Regions from separate parts of the Exiguobacterium sp. TDN 0502 genome, predicted to be linked through region 1. Evidence: a T-box and tRNA genes for the amino acid it is inferred to sense, from the RefSeq annotation. Region 1 holds a T-box; the other holds one or more tRNA genes.
The links. A T-box is a leader RNA that pairs with one kind of tRNA and senses whether it is charged. The one in region 1 lies ahead of ACRPK8_RS00505 (valine--tRNA ligase), so its partner is inferred to be a tRNA-Val.
Positions count from the first base shown of each region.

Region 2: it has a tRNA-Val gene. The T-box ahead of ACRPK8_RS00505 (valine--tRNA ligase) is inferred to sense a tRNA for this amino acid. The anticodon was not compared.

Region 1 covers NZ_JBOZGJ010000001.1:96,601-104,631, reverse strand. The annotation lists gene hemB (porphobilinogen synthase) at 1-29, shown strand, start outside; gene hemL (glutamate-1-semialdehyde 2,1-aminomutase) at 26-1,336, shown strand; T-box leader at 1,391-1,620, shown strand; gene ACRPK8_RS00505 (valine--tRNA ligase) at 1,671-4,307, shown strand; gene ACRPK8_RS00500 (bifunctional folylpolyglutamate synthase/dihydrofolate synthase) at 4,362-5,594, shown strand; gene ACRPK8_RS00495 (DUF5057 domain-containing protein) at 5,677-8,031, shown strand, end outside.
Region 2 covers NZ_JBOZGJ010000006.1:145,359-153,389, forward strand. The annotation lists gene ACRPK8_RS08715 (phytoene desaturase family protein) at 1-838, shown strand, start outside; gene ACRPK8_RS08720 (histidine phosphatase family protein) at 906-1,472, opposite strand; tRNA gene ACRPK8_RS08725 (tRNA-Val) at 1,613-1,685, opposite strand; gene ACRPK8_RS08730 (nitroreductase family protein) at 1,824-2,450, opposite strand; gene yhfH (protein YhfH) at 2,639-2,785, shown strand; gene ACRPK8_RS08740 (polysaccharide deacetylase family protein) at 3,061-3,822, shown strand; gene ACRPK8_RS08745 (YkyA family protein) at 3,838-4,479, shown strand; gene ACRPK8_RS08750 (EamA family transporter) at 4,581-5,483, shown strand; gene nagE (N-acetylglucosamine-specific PTS transporter subunit IIBC) at 5,506-7,014, opposite strand; gene ACRPK8_RS08760 (CsbD family protein) at 7,224-7,421, opposite strand; gene ACRPK8_RS08765 (ornithine--oxo-acid transaminase) at 7,575-8,031, opposite strand, start outside.

The DNA of each region.
Region 1 (8,031 bases):
TTTGTCGTTACCTGGAGGGGTCGAAATGAGCTTAATTAACCAGAATTCAAAATCAAAAGAAGCATTCGAGCGGGCACTCCCGCTCATGCCGGGTGGTGTCAATAGCCCGGTCCGTGCTTATAAATCGGTCGGGATGACACCGATTTTCGCAGATCATGCAAAAGGATCGAAGCTCTATGACATCGACGGAAAAGAGTATATCGATTACGTCTTGTCATGGGGACCAATGATTCTTGGTCATGCCGATCCAAGCGTCACGTCAGCGATCCAAGAACAAGCGACACGTGGCTGGAGCTACGGGACACCAACGGAAATCGAATCAGCGATGGCGGAAGTCGTCATCAGCCGGGTGCCGTCGGTCGAAGTCGTCCGGATGGTCAACTCAGGAACAGAAGCGACGATGGCAGCGCTTCGTCTCGCACGCGGCTATACAGGTCGGACGAAAATCCTCAAGTTCGAAGGCTGTTACCATGGTCACGGTGACTCGCTCTTGATCAAAGCAGGTTCAGGTGTCGCGACACTCGGATTACCAGATTCACCAGGCGTTCCAGCGCAAATCGCGAGCATGACGCTGACGGTTCCATATAACGATTTGGACGCTGTCCGGATCGCGTTCGAAAAACACGGCGACGATATCGCTGGTGTCATCGTCGAACCGGCTGCTGGGAACATGGGCTTCGTCCCACCAGAGCCAGGATTCCTTGAAGGCTTACGGGAGATCACGTCAGAAAACGGCGCATTGCTGATCTTTGACGAAGTCATGACTGGTTTCCGTGTCGGATTCCACTGTGCCCAAGGACATTTCGGTGTCACACCGGACATCACGTGTCTCGGTAAAGTCATCGGTGGCGGAATGCCGGTCGGTGCTTACGGTGGACGTCGTGACATCATGGAGCAGATCGCACCACAAGGTCCAATCTATCAAGCGGGTACGTTATCCGGAAATCCACTCGCGATGGCAGCTGGTCTAGCGACATTGACACAATTGAAACCAGAACACTATCAAGAGTTCGACCGGAAAGCGAGCCGTTTGTCGGAAGGCTACCTGAACGCTGCAGCGAAATACAACATTCCGCTGACGACGAACCGTGCAGGCGCGATGTTTGGTGTCTTCTTCACGGATGAACGTGTCACGAACTTCGAAAAAGCGAAAACGTCGAACCTTGAGATGTTCCGTTCGTATTATCAAAAGATGGCGGCGCGTGGTGTCTTCTTACCACCGTCACAATTCGAAGGTCTCTTCCTGTCGATCGCCCATACGGATGAAGACATCGAGCGGACGATCGAAGCCGTCGAATTGACGTTCAAGGAACTTCAAGTCGAATTTGGTCGTTAAGCAGTTCTTGACGATTACTTGAACTCTCGGCTAAAATGAGTAAAGAAGAAAATGGCAACAGCGATGACGGGAAGAGTAGTCCTGTATTCGTACCGGTGTAGAGAACACATCCTTGGCTGAAAGATGTGACGGGCGAACAGGAGGAAGGTCACCCCACGAGCTGGTATCGTGAGTCTTACGAGCGATATCCGTCCTCCACACGTTACGTGGCTCGAGGGCATCCGATTTTGGATGAACTAAGGTGGTACCGCGGAAAAAAGCAACGGCTTTCTTTCGTCCTTAGCATAGGACGAGAGAAGCCGTTTTTATTATGGACAAAAAGGGAGCGATCAGGATGCAGGAATTATCAATGCCAACGAAGTATGATCCGCAGGCAACGGAAGAAAAATGGTACGACTTTTGGGTGAAAGGTGACTATTTCAAAGCCGATCAGGATCCAGAAAAAGAGCCGTACACGATCGTCATTCCACCACCGAACGTCACAGGTAAATTGCACCTTGGTCACGCGTGGGACACGACGTTACAAGACATGCTGACACGGATGAAGCGGATGCAAGGGTTTGACGTCCTTTACTTACCGGGAATGGACCATGCCGGTATCGCAACACAAGCAAAAGTCGAACAAAAACTGCGGGCAGAAGGACAATCACGTCTTGAAATGGGGCGCGAGAAATTCCTCGAGCAATCATGGGCATGGAAAGAAGAGTATGCGTCAACGATCCGTGCACAATGGGCAAAACTCGGACTCGGACTCGACTATTCACGCGAGCGCTTCACGCTCGACGAAGGATTGTCAGAAGCGGTTCAAGAAGTCTTCGTGAAACTTTACGAAAAAGGCTTGATCTACCGCGGTGAATATATCGTTAACTGGGACCCGGCAACAAAAACAGCGATCTCAGATATCGAAGTCATCTACAAAGATATCGAAGGTGCGTTCTATCACTTCAGCTATCCACTGACGGATGGTTCAGGTCACGTGGAACTGGCGACGACACGTCCTGAGACGATGCTCGGTGATACAGCGATCGCCGTGAACCCGAAGGATGAGCGTTATGCTCACCTCGTCGGAAAAACGATTACGTTACCAATCGTCGGTCGCGAGATTCCGATCGTTGCCGATGACTATGTCGATATGGAGTTTGGTACAGGTGTCGTTAAGATCACACCAGCCCACGACCCGAACGACTTCGAGGTCGGTAACCGTCACGAGTTACCACGTGTCCTCGTCATGAACGAAGATGGAACGATGAACGAGAACGCAGGGAAATACGAAGGCATGGATCGTTTCGAATGCCGGAAACAAATCGTTGAAGATTTAAAAGCAGCAGGCGTTTTGATCAAAATCGAACCACACCTGCACTCTGTCGGTCACTCAGAACGTTCAGATGCAATCGTCGAGCCGTATCTCTCACTCCAATGGTTCGTTAAAATGGAGCCACTTGCGCAAAAAGCACTCGAGGAGCAACAAGGACCAGACAAGGTCAACTTCGTTCCACAACGCTTTGAAAACACATACGTACGCTGGATGGAAAACATCCGTGACTGGTGTGTCAGCCGTCAATTGTGGTGGGGACACCGGATTCCGGCTTGGTATCATAAAGAAACAGGTGAAGTTTACGTTGGCAAGGAAGCACCAGCCGATATCGAGAACTGGGAGCAAGACAACGATGTTCTCGACACGTGGTTCTCGTCAGCGCTCTGGCCGTTCTCAACGATGGGGTGGCCGAACACGGACGCTGCTGATTATCAAAAATACTTCCCGACATCAACACTCGTGACGGGCTATGACATCATCGCTTTCTGGGTTTCACGGATGATCTTCCAATCGTACGAATTCACAGGACAACGTCCATTTAAAGACGTCCTGATCCACGGATTGATTCGTGATTCGGAAGGACGGAAGATGTCGAAATCCCTCGGGAACGGAATCGATCCGATGGATGTCATCGAGAAGTACGGTGCCGATTCTCTTCGTTGGTTCTTAACAACAGGATCAACGCCAGGGAACGACCTCCGCTTCTACTGGGAAAAGATCGAAGCAACATGGAACTTCTCGAACAAACTCTGGAACGCAAGCCGTTTTGCCTTGATGAACATGGATGGTCTATCGTTTGATCAGATTGATTTGACAGGCGAGAAGTCACTCGCAGATAAATGGATCCTGACACGCTTACAGACGACGATTGACGACGTAACACGTCTATCGGATAAATATGAGTTTGGTGAAGCAGGACGAATTCTTTATCACTTCATCTGGGAAGACTTCTGTAACTGGTACATCGAGATGGCGAAATTACCGCTCAACGGGGAAGACGAAGCAGCGAAACAGACAACGCGTTCGGTTCTTGCCTATACGCTCGACCGGATCATGCGTCTGATGCACCCATTCATGCCGTTCATCACGGAAGAAATCTGGCAACACTTACCGCATGAAGGCGAAACGATCACACGTGCTGCATGGCCAACACGCGAGACGTCACTCGACTTCCCGGAAGCTGTTCCAGCATTCGAAGCGGTTCAGAACGTCATCCGTTCGGTTCGTAACATCCGCGCTGAAGTGAACGCACCGATGTCGAAACAGATCCAACTGTTCATCTCGACGAATGACGCACGTGTTCAAGACGACTTGTCGTCAAACAGCTCGTACTTGCAAAAGTTCACGAACGCGTCTGAACTCCGAATCGAAGAGCAGATGCCAGCGCCAGAAAAAGCGATGAGTGCGATCGTGACGGGAGCAGAATTGTTCATCCCACTCGCTGACTTGATCAACATCGAGGAAGAAATCGCCCGCTTGAACAAGGAACTCGTCAAATATACGAAAGAAGTCGAACGGGTCGAGAAAAAACTCAACAACCCTGGCTTCGTCGGTAAAGCACCGGCACACGTCATTGATGAAGAAAAAGCGAAGGCACTTGACTACACGGAAAAACGTCAAGCTGTCGAAGCACGCATCAACGAACTCTCACACTAATAACAGCAGTGGCTCAAGTCTCCTTGAGCCACTTTTTTTAAAGGAGCGAACAGCATGAGGACGCGAGAAGATGTATTGGATTGGTTGTCGAGCTTACTAGCATTCGGTGTCAAACCGGGTCTTGAACGGATGCAGGCGATGCTACTAGAATTACAGATTGACCCGGACACGATTCCGACGATTCATGTCGCTGGCACGAACGGAAAAGGATCAACGGTTGCGTTCTTACGTGAGATGGGAATTGCGGAAGGATTACGAATCGGGACGTTTACGTCGCCGTATATCATTCAGTTCGAGGAACGGATCATGTTAAACGGAGTGCCGATTGAAGAAGATGATCTCGTTGCAGCCGCCATCGCTGTTCAGACTGCTATCGGGCAGATTGATCCGGCACTTGGTACGGTCACTGAGTTCGAAGCATTGACGGGACTTGCTTTCTATTATTTTGATCAGATTCGTCCGGATTTCGTCATCTATGAAGTTGGTCTCGGTGGCTTATATGATTCGACGAACGTCTTTAAGAATCCGGTTGCGGCAATCATCACCTCGATCGGACACGATCATCAAGCGATTCTCGGAGATACGCTCCAAGAAATCGCCTTACAGAAGTTCGGTATCATCAAACAGGGGACACCGGTCATTGCCGGGAAACTGCAAGAAGAACTGACGGTACCGTTAATGGCGTATTGCGGTGACCGGAATGCGACGTTGAAATGGAGTCAGGAAGCGATCATCCGTTATCGATTAAAAGAGACGGGTACCTGGGCGACATATGATGGGATTCCGGAGACACGTTTAGGGCTCGAAGGCCATCATCAAGTCCACAATGCGGCAAACGCCGTCATCTGTGCGCGGCGACTCGGCTGGTCGAAGGCGGCGATCCGAAAAGGACTACGGGAAGCAAAACATCCGGGACGGTTTGAGATCATCTCGCGTAAACCACGAATCATTCTCGATGGTGCCCATAACCCGGAAGGCATCACGGCACTTGTTGAACGGTTAAAAGAGGAGTCCAAACCTGTGACGTTACTTTGTTCGATTTTGCGTGACAAAGACCGGACGGCGATGCTAACGCAGTTACGCAACATCACACCAAATATTTATGAGACGACATTTGATTTTCCGCGTGCGCGGACACTTGATGAGTTGAAGCGGGACGGAGCCAACATAACGACGGTCGAAGCATTCTTCGAGCAATTAGAAGTGAACCGGACATACGTCGTGACAGGATCACTCTATTTCATCAGTGAAGTGCGGCATTATTACGCTTCCATTTTTACAAAATAGGGAAAATCCTCATTCTCTCGTTATAATGAAATGGGGGAGTATAGTCCCATAATTCAATGACACGATGAGGAGACGATAAGTGATGAAACAGTGGGTCCGTCTAACCTTAGCTATCTTACTGATTTTTTCAAGTTTTACGTATATACATGAACCGCATTCCAAAGCGGCAATGGGTGAAAAGTTTAAGATTTTAGAGATTCGCGATGACTGGTCGACGACGAACCGGATTGATCCGGGAACCAAAATCACGTCGTTATTAACGGGACTCGATTCAGCACGTTTTGATATTAAGATGATGACGGTCAAGGAGCTGAATGCTTCTCGTTTCCCGCTTGATGGAGCGTTTGATGCGATTGTTTTTGATCCATCTGTTTTTACGGACGCAGACCGTTATTCCGTAAAAGTCTCTGATACGTCCAAAATGCATAATACAAGTAAAATTGAGAATGATATTACAAAATTAAAAGCAAATGAAATTTTAACGAACTATATTCAAAAAGGATTACCAGTCTTTTTACATGCTGATGTATTAACGCATGCAACGAGTAATTTCACTTCGGTTTTTAAGCCAAGCATGACATCAGGTGCTGCAATTGCCTACACGGACACAAAACAGGTCACGCTTCGCCTACAATCTGAAAAAATCGAGCGACCACGCTTAAGTAAGGTGACAGTTTCGCAGGCGGGTCTCGGATTAACATCGGTAGATAAAGCTGCACCCGCTTCACCAGATAAACCAATTGATTTTAATTTTACGCTTGATCAAACTACAGCTAATACACGTGTCCAGTTGTATATTGACTTCAATAGTAATGACCAATTCGATGAGTCGGAGAAAGTCGACGAGAAAGTGGCTACGTCTTCTGGTTCGTTATCATATCGTTTTGATGCGCCAAGTTATACAGGACCACGTAACTGGATGATTCGAGTCATAAGTGACGATGGATTGACAGATTACAAAACAGGTAGCTTTCTGATGCAGGATCAAGAAGCAAAAGCGAAGATTTTACAAGTCACACGTTCAGGATCAACCGGTTCAATCAACGGTTTTATGAACTCAGGATCTTTACTAAAACAAGATGGGTTATATGACTTCAATGTAGAAGTCATTTCTGCGGACACGTTTAACAAAACGTATGCCAGTAAAAATATAAATACATCCTATGATATGCTGATCTTCGGTTTTCAGGATTCGTATGGTGCAGCTTCACTCAGTGATCCTGCATCAGATGCTATTCTTAACTTCACGAATACAGGGCAAGGATTGATGCTGACACATGATACGATCTTCAGACCGGCACAATCCAGCAAACCAGAGCTATTCTGGGAAACGAAGTTTGCAGATCTCGCCGGTCAAAAGAATTTTACGAATATGGGATATGCGGCACCTCGGACAACGGGGCAGGCAGTCAAACAAAATGCCGGCGTCATGACTTCGTATCCATTTGCTTTGGCGGATACGGTCGCTATCGCAACGACACATAACCAGTATTTTGGTTTGGATCTTGAGCAACCGGACCTGATTCCATGGTATAACATCCGTGAAAACAACCTTAGCAGTTCGAATCAGGCTGCCGGAAGAACAATCGGCGACGCACGAAACCACTACTATATGTACACAAAAGGGAACATTACGTATTCAGGAGCAGGGCATACTTCGAGTTTCAACCAGCAACAAGAAAAAGAATTGTTCTCGAACACGATGTACCGTGCATTCATCGGTGCCAATCATAAACCATTAATTAAGAATATTTTACCGACAGATCAATCAAGTTACCTTGAGAACGAGCCGTTGACAATTTCGTATCAAGTCAATGACTACGATCTACAAGATCGTGAGTTGAAGACACGTATCTATATTGATGATGAGAAAGTCTTTGAAAACAATAAACTGAAGAATAATTCATTCGTCAGTCAATCATTTGAATCGAAGCTCAAAGGAAAAACGAGTGTGACGATTCGAATTGAAGCAGAAGATCAACGCGGAGCAAAAACGATCGAGACACGGACGGTTCAAGTCGTTCGTCCAGCTGCATCTGCGCCATTCGTCCTGTCCCGCTCGATTGACCCAGCAACGATTCCAAAAGGGGAGACAGCAACTATCACCTACACTGTCAAAACGTCGCCGATGATGCAAAAGGATGCAATCGGTAACAACGGATACATCATGGGCCAATTTTCGGTAACGATGGAAAACATCTTGTTCAACGAACAGTTCCCGAGTAACCTGGAAATCCTCTCGACGACGGGGCTGACCGGAACGAACATCACGGGACAAACGGTCAAAGGAAATCTCCCGGATATCGAATATGATGAAGCGATTGAAGGCGTCCATAAAGGAGAATGGATTGCAGACCAATCGGAAGTGACATTCACTGTCAAAGTACGCGCCAAGGATGCAGCTGGAGTCCATGTACTTGATAAAAAAGATAACACG
Region 2 (8,031 bases), on a different contig from region 1:
CAAAGGCGGCATGTATCAGATCGCCCGTGCCATGAAACGTTTACTGGACGAACTCCGTGTGACGATTCATTTGAACTCACCGGTGGAACAAATCGTTCTCGAAAATAAAAAGGCGGTCGGTGTCATCTCAAACGGCACATTCCATGCAGCAGATATCGTCGTCTCAAACCTCGAGGTCATTCCGACGTACGAACGGATCGTACCTGAGAAAAAAGCGCGGAAGCAAGCAAAAAAATTACAGGCGTCGTTCGCCCCATCTGTCTCAGGACTTGTTTTGTTGCTTGGTGTGAACCGAGAATATTCCGGACTTGCACATCATAATTTCTTCTTCTCTGAAAATCCGGAGCAAGAATTCGCTCAGATGTTCAAAGACAGAACACCTCCTGAGGATCCGACGATTTACGTCGGTGTTTCCTCCAAATCCGATCCTTCGCAGGCGCCTGAAGGAAAAGATAATTTATTTGTCTTAACACACGTCCCTCCACTGACCCTCCAAAAGGGAGAAGTCGACTGGGATGCTTATCGAGATGTCGTCCTAGATAAACTGGAACGGATGGGGCTTCATGGTCTGCGGGAATCCATCGAGTTCGAATATCGGTTTACACCGGAAGATTTGAAGGAATTATACGGTCCAAACGGTGGATCGATTTATGGAGTGGCGGCAGACCGGAAGAAAAATGGCGGATTTAAGATTCCGTCCAAAAGTGATCTGTACGAAGGACTTTATTTCGTCGGGGGGTCCACACACCCAGGCGGTGGTGTGCCGATGGTGACTTTGTCTGGTCAACTGACGGCTGATTTGATTCGTAAACATGAAGGTGCAGTTACAACGCCTTAACGCCACAATCGGCACAACAACCGAAAAAAAACGGCCAAACGGAGACGCACATCCGTTTGGGCGTTTTTCATTGACTGGTCGTATTCAAGGGTATGACCTGAATGTCCACTTCGCCTGTTTCATCTATAGTCAGCCGATATACTGCCGGCATCGGTAAAGTCTTCCAAAAGGAATAGTCGAACGAAGCATCAAATGCCTGCAAAAGCAGTACCATGATATTTCCATGTGTTCCAAGAACGAGTGTTTCCTCAGGATGTTGCACGAGCAATCGGTCGATGCACTGCCGAATCCGGTCCGTCGCCTCTTCATTTGTTTCTCCCCCGTACGGATTTTGATCCGGATGTTGCCAGACAAAGGTGACAGCTTCTTGAAAATCAGTCAGTGCTCCGGGTGCAAGCAGCCGCTCCCGTAATGCTTCCACCTCGACGATGTCCTGTCGACGTTCTATTGCGAGCGGGGAGATCGTTTCCACAGCTCGTCGATACGGACTGCTGTAAAACCGGTCAACCTGAATCCCCTGAAATACCTTACATAAGTGATGGGCATCCTGTACCCCTTTCTCTGATAACGGACGCATTCGTTCATCCGGTGAATAAGTAGAGTGAGCATGGCGTACGAAATATAGAATGGTCATTTTATATATCTCCTTTTTTGTACATCATCCCTCGAACTCTGGTGGATCACTGCTTTAAAAACCGGTCGAGGAGTACTATGATTCAAAAAATAAAAAAAGCGCCCGCTTCTCCTGTTACAGAAGAAGCGGACGCTTCGGTATGATTCTGACTGGGCTCGAACCAGCGACCTCTACCCTGTCAAGGTAGCGCTCTCCCAGCTGAGCTACAGAATCATGTTTGCAGTACGTTATGTACTTGCTAGGACATGTATTAATATATCAAGAAACTAAAAGGCTGACAAGTCTTTTTTCAAAAAAAATTAAAAAAGTTGAAATGGAGGAATTGATCCCCGATTCCTCCATTTCAACGTCTTACAGGAACGTTGATACCTGATCAACCGGTAAACGCAACGCCGGACGTTTTTTTGCATCTTCGACCGCTTTTCCGACAGCAATCAGCATGACCGGTACATAACGGGCTTCCGGAATGAATGTCTTCGCAAACTGTTGATGATCAAAACCACCCATGGCAAGCGTTGATAATCCGCGCGCTTCTGCCGCAAGCATCAATTGCATCGCCGCAAGACTCGCATTCGACATCGCTGCATCACGTCCGTACGCTTCGCTTTGGTAAGCACCTTCCACTTGTGCCTTGATTGAATCGAACAAGTCCTCCGTCATACCGCCCGCTTCCACTGCTGGTCCATAGACCGGATTATAGTTTCGATTCGCTTGCACGTCTCCTAAAATCGCGATGACTGCTGAGGCAGACGTGATGGCTGGCTGATTGTAAGCGATCGGTGCCAGCTGTTGTTTCGCCTCTTCTGAATGGAAAACAGTAAAATGCCAGTGTTGCAGATTCCAAGCACTCGGTGCCGCTGTCGTCCATTCCAGTAGTTCTTCCACTTCCTGTTTTGAAAGTTTGAATGTTTCGTCGTAATGACGAACAGAGCGTCTTTCTGTCAATACACGCATTGTATCCAGTGTTGCTTGTGTCATGAATGAATCCCCCTTATGATTATCAGATTACTTAGGTATCGTAGCATGTCTCTTTTTTATTGTCCTGCATCAGTACTCGGCATTTTTTTACCTGTTATAAAACAAAGATTGACTTTATCCCTCTGTACTAATACAATAAAAACAAGAAAACAGACACTCGTGTTTCATTTCAAAGGAGGAATACACGTATGGAGCAACCTCTTTACCAAGAAGCATCTGCTGAGTTTTACCGTGAGCTACCCGTAAAAACATGCGCTCACTGTGGAAAAGAGATGGATGAGCAATGTGAATCCTATCAAACGGAATGTGATGAATGTGCTGTAACCGAACACTAAGAAATCCCGAAACAATCACTCCTATAGTGGTTGTTTTTTTATTTTGACAATATACTTTCTAACGAAAAGACGGTTTTTTCGAAAAATCGTTAACTCGTCATCTTTTTGTCATCTGTTTGTTACAAATGAAACAGACAAAATGTTACATTATTTGTATATGATCTTTTGGACAAAAGGAGCGACAGACAACGATGGATCCATTCACTTCAAGCTACGACAGCGGACTTGGGCCAAGACCGCGGACAAAAAGAAAAAAAGTTCTCCCCCGATTTTTGTTGCTTCTGACCATCCTTTTACTCGGAGTCGGAGGGTATGTTGCATACCGGTATATGTTCACCCCTGCCCCAAAAGCAGTTACTGCCAGTAAACCGATAACAGAAGTTCCCGTTGCCGATATGGAAAAAGCACGCATCGAAAAATGGAACGGCGTGACGAAAAAAGTTGCCTATTTAACATTTGAAGACGGACCAACCGCTTTGACGCCGGATCTGCTCCGGACATTAAACGAACTCGATACCCGTGCTACCTTCTTTTATCTTGGACCACAGGTAAAATCTTTCCCAAAAGAGGTGCAGGCAGCCGCTAAAGCCGGTCACTATATCGGACTTCACGGCGAAACACACGATTACGCTACGCTATATGAAAAAGGGAAGTACGTATCCGAGATGCAGAGTGTTCAAAAGAAAATTTACGAATTGACGAAGCAGACGCCTCATTTGACAAGACCCCCTTACGGATCCAAACCCGGGATTACGAAAAAAATGGCTGCCGCGATACATTCTGCCGACTTCCGTGTCTGGGACTGGACGATCGATTCAATGGACTGGTACTACAAAGATAGTGCGAAGGAAGTCGTACAGACAGTGATCCGCCGGGCAGAACGACCATTTGAAATCATCCTGTTACACGAACAGCCGCAAGCCATCAAAGCACTTCCGGCTATCGTTGAAGGACTTCAGAAAAAAGGCTATCAATTTGCGATCTATGATGAGGATTTCCATATCCCTTATAATTTCGCGCAACATTCAGATCTATAAGGAGTTAACGTCCAGATGAAAAAATCACTCTTAGCGATGCTGTTCATGACTAGCTTCGGACTCGCTGCTTGTTCCAATGATTCTCCCGCCTCCCTTCAGCAAAAACTGGAGCAGCAAGTCAAAGGAGAAGAAAAAGCATACACGCTTGCCGATCAACGTGCGCGAAAGGACGAAATTTCAGTCAATACGTATCAAGCTGTCCTCGATGCGGGAGCTGAAGAAATCAAACGCGCCCGTAACGAACGCGAGGAGCTGGAAGCCTTAAACGTCGAGCGGCTTTCGTTATTGAAACAGGAAGAAACGCTTCGTAAAAAAACGTATGCCGAACTCGACCTGGATGACATCAAGGATGCCGTGAACCAGCTTGACGGAAAGGCAAAACTGGAAGGAACGACCTTGCTGACGCTCATCAAACAGCGCGAGCAGACGTTTGATACATTCGTAAAAACGTACCGGCAATCGATTGCTGCTGAAAAGAAAGTGCTTTCACGCTTGACGGAAAAACCGGATTTCGTTAAGATTGATGAGTCGACAGCTGATTTAAATCGTTTATCACGGAAGGCTACCGCCTCGTTGAAGAAGTGGAATCGGTTGACCGTTCAATACAATCAAACGAAAACACGGCTGTATCATTTACTTGACACATCAACTCAATAAATCACACAGGTTGCAACCAAACCCTGTCCAAAAAACCTGGACAAGGCCCCGTTGCAACCTTTTTTGTGTGGTTTTTAGTAAAAAATGGAGGGAAATCATTCATGCATCGCTCAAAAGCAACCTTATTCGTTCTCATTGGCGCCATCAGTTACGGTGTCCTCTCAACGATCGTCAAACTCGCTTATGCAGCCGGGTTTGATTCGGCAGCCGTTTCAGGAAGCCAGTTTTTCTTTGGCTGGCTGATGATATTCGGACTCGCCCTATTTACGAAGAATTTACGTCTCGACATCAAAACAGCAGGACTTCTCATGCTGATTGGTATATCGAGTGGTACAACAGGATACCTATACTACCAGAGTCTTCAGACCGTATCCGCATCCGTTGCGATCATCCTGTTATTCCAGTTCACCTGGATTGGCGTCGTGATCGATGCCCTTGTATTCAGACGCTTGCCGTCGCGTGCCCACTTCTTGTCTGCACTTCTGTTGATTGGCGGAGCTATTCTTGCAAGTGCCGCTTACTCGAGTCCGCTTGATTTACGCGGTACATTGTTTGGTCTCGGGGCAGCCGTCAGCTTCTCGATTTTCCTACTCGCTAGTGGACGTATTGCTAATCATCTACCTGTCGTCAAGAAAAGTTTTTATATGATGACGGGTGGTCTCGCTTTTGTCATGATCATGTATCCACCGACGACGTTCTTATCCTCTGCGAATTTCGAAAACGGTCTTCTCCTGTATGCGATTCCGCTCGGTCTATTCGCATTGATTTTGCCACCACTTTTATTTGCAGCGGGTGCACCGCATTTGTCTCCGGCAAGCGTCTCTTTGCTTGGGGCAGCTGAATTACCGACAGCTGTCATCTGTTCCGTTTTAATTTTAGGTGAACACCTGATGAGTTCCCAATGGATGGGGATCGTCATCATTCTCGTCGGTATTTTTTATCCGATTTACCGTTCGAGTAAAACTGCGCCTGTTGCGAACGTACAGCAAAACGACCTTTCCTGAGTTCAGGAAAGGTCGTTTTTTCTTACTTCTGCCGTTTCATCGCATCCGCAACGAATTCGACATCCGTGCCGATGATGATTTGGACACTCGTCGCGCCCATTTTCATGACACCTTTCGCTCCAGCCGCTTTAATGACCGCTTCATCAATGATATTTGGATCCTTGACTTGAAGACGTAGACGTGTCGCACAGTTATCAATCGATGTGACGTTGTCTGTTCCTTGTAGTCCGGCAAAAATCTGAGCTGCCTGTTGCTCATACTTGTCGTCCGAGTCTGTCAGAACAACTCCCGTGTCTGTGACGAGCGATTCATCTTCACGTCCTGGTGTCTTCAAATCGAATTTCGTGATCATGAAGTAGAACAGGAAGTAATAAACGACCGCGAACGCGAGACCAACCGGGATGATGAGTAACGGTTTCTTCGCAATACCGAAGTTCAAGGCATAGTCGATAAAACCAGCCGAGAAGGAGAAGCCGTGCAAAATGCCGAGCAAGTTGACGATGGCCATCGAAAGACCGGTCAGTACTGCATGGATGACGTACAATACTGGTGACAAGAACATGAACGAGAACTCGATTGGTTCCGTAATCCCGGTCAGGAACGACGTCAGACCAAGACCAATCATTGCCCCGGCAACGGCTTTACGGTTTTCCTTGCGCGCAGCCATGACGATCGCAAATGCTGCAGCTGGTAAAGCAAACATCATGATTGGGAAGAATCCGGCTTGATAAATACCGGCCGTCGGATCTCCAGCGAAGAACCGCGCGATATCACCGTTCGCGACCGTACCATCTGCTTTTTCATATGAACCGAAGACGAACCAGAAAATATTGTTCAAGACATGGTGCAATCCGACAGGAATCAGGAGACGGTTAAAGAATCCAAACAGAGCAGCACCTCCTGCACCGAGTCCAACCATCCATTCGCCGGCACCATTGATGCCCTGCTCGATGAACGGCCAAATGTATCCAAAGATAAAAGCAAGCACGAGCATGACTGCTGATGTAATGATCGGAACGAAACGGCGACCACCGAAGAATGCCAACCAATCCGGCAGCTTAATGTTGTAGAAGCGATTGTAGAGAAGACCGGCAACGATACCCGCGATGATTCCACCGAATACCGCCATATTGACGGTCGAACCGAGTGTCGCCTGATTCGCGATCGAACCAAGTGTCGCGCCGTCGACCTTCGTCGAGGAATCATTGACGATTGCGGCGATTGCATCATACTTCGCCTGAATCTGTGCACTCGAATAATCCTTGTTCATCGAATCGACGCCATTCTTTAATACTAGGTAGCCGATGGCTCCGGCAAGACCCGCGGCGCCACTTGCATCGATGGATAGACCGATGGCGACACCAATGGCAAATATCAATGGTAGGTTATCAAAAATAGCCCCTCCTGCTGCGACCATCAACGGAATATCAAGCATATCCGCTGAACCTAAGCGAAGCACGATACCCGCAGCCGGTAATACTGCGATCGGTAGCATCAAGGCTTTCCCAATTCGTTGTAGAAACTGCAACATACCTTTCACCCTTTCCTGAATAAACAATAATGGCAGAACAATGTAAACGCTTTTACGTGTTTTATTATTCCACATAAATATCTAAATGACTAGACCTTTATACAAATTATTTTTGATCTTTTTTCTTTCATACGACACATCTTTCTATAAGACATGAAAAACCGGACTAGAGCGGTGTCTAGTCCGGCTGAATTCTTTTAAAAACGATCTTAGCGACGATTCGTATCTTCAACATTTTGTTGAACGTTTCCGACTGTTTTTTTAGCGTCACCTTTTAGTTGATCTTTTTTTCCTTCACGTTCTGTTGATTTGTCTCCCGTCGCTTTACCGAGTGCTTCTTTTGCTTTTCCGGCTGCTTTATCGACGAGACCATCTACTTTTTTATTGAGTCCACTGTTTTCTGACATGTGAATTACCCCCATTTAAAAGTTTTTTTTGCGATAGTTGTATGTTCCCTTGTCACAGGTTTTCAAACGTTCTCTGTATCAAACTGGATTCTGGTCCAAACCAAAACAACAGTGAACATACTGTCCACTGTTGTTCGATTTAAATCTATCTTTTTATTGGGCGACAGAAACACCCAACACTTGTTCAATCCGTTCGAACGCCCAATCTAATTCTTCTTTGGTGATGACGAGCGGTGGTGCAAAGCGAATGACTGTCTCGTGTGTTTCCTTGCACAGTAAGCCTTTCTCTTTCAATGCTTCACAATATGGTCGTGCGGCTTCTGTCAATTCAACACCAATGAATAATCCACGACCGCGGACTTCTTTAATCATCGGATTTTCGATTTGTTTTAGTTTCTCCATGAAGTACGTACCGAGTTCAAGTGAACGCTCCGGTAACTTTTCATCTTCTAATACTTCAAGTGAAGCAATCGAAACAGCACAAGCGAGTGGATTTCCGCCAAACGTCGAACCATGCGATCCCGGGTTGAAGACAGAGAGGACATCCTTGTTCGCAGCCACACAGGAGATTGGGAATACACCACCTCCAAGTGCTTTACCGAGAATATAC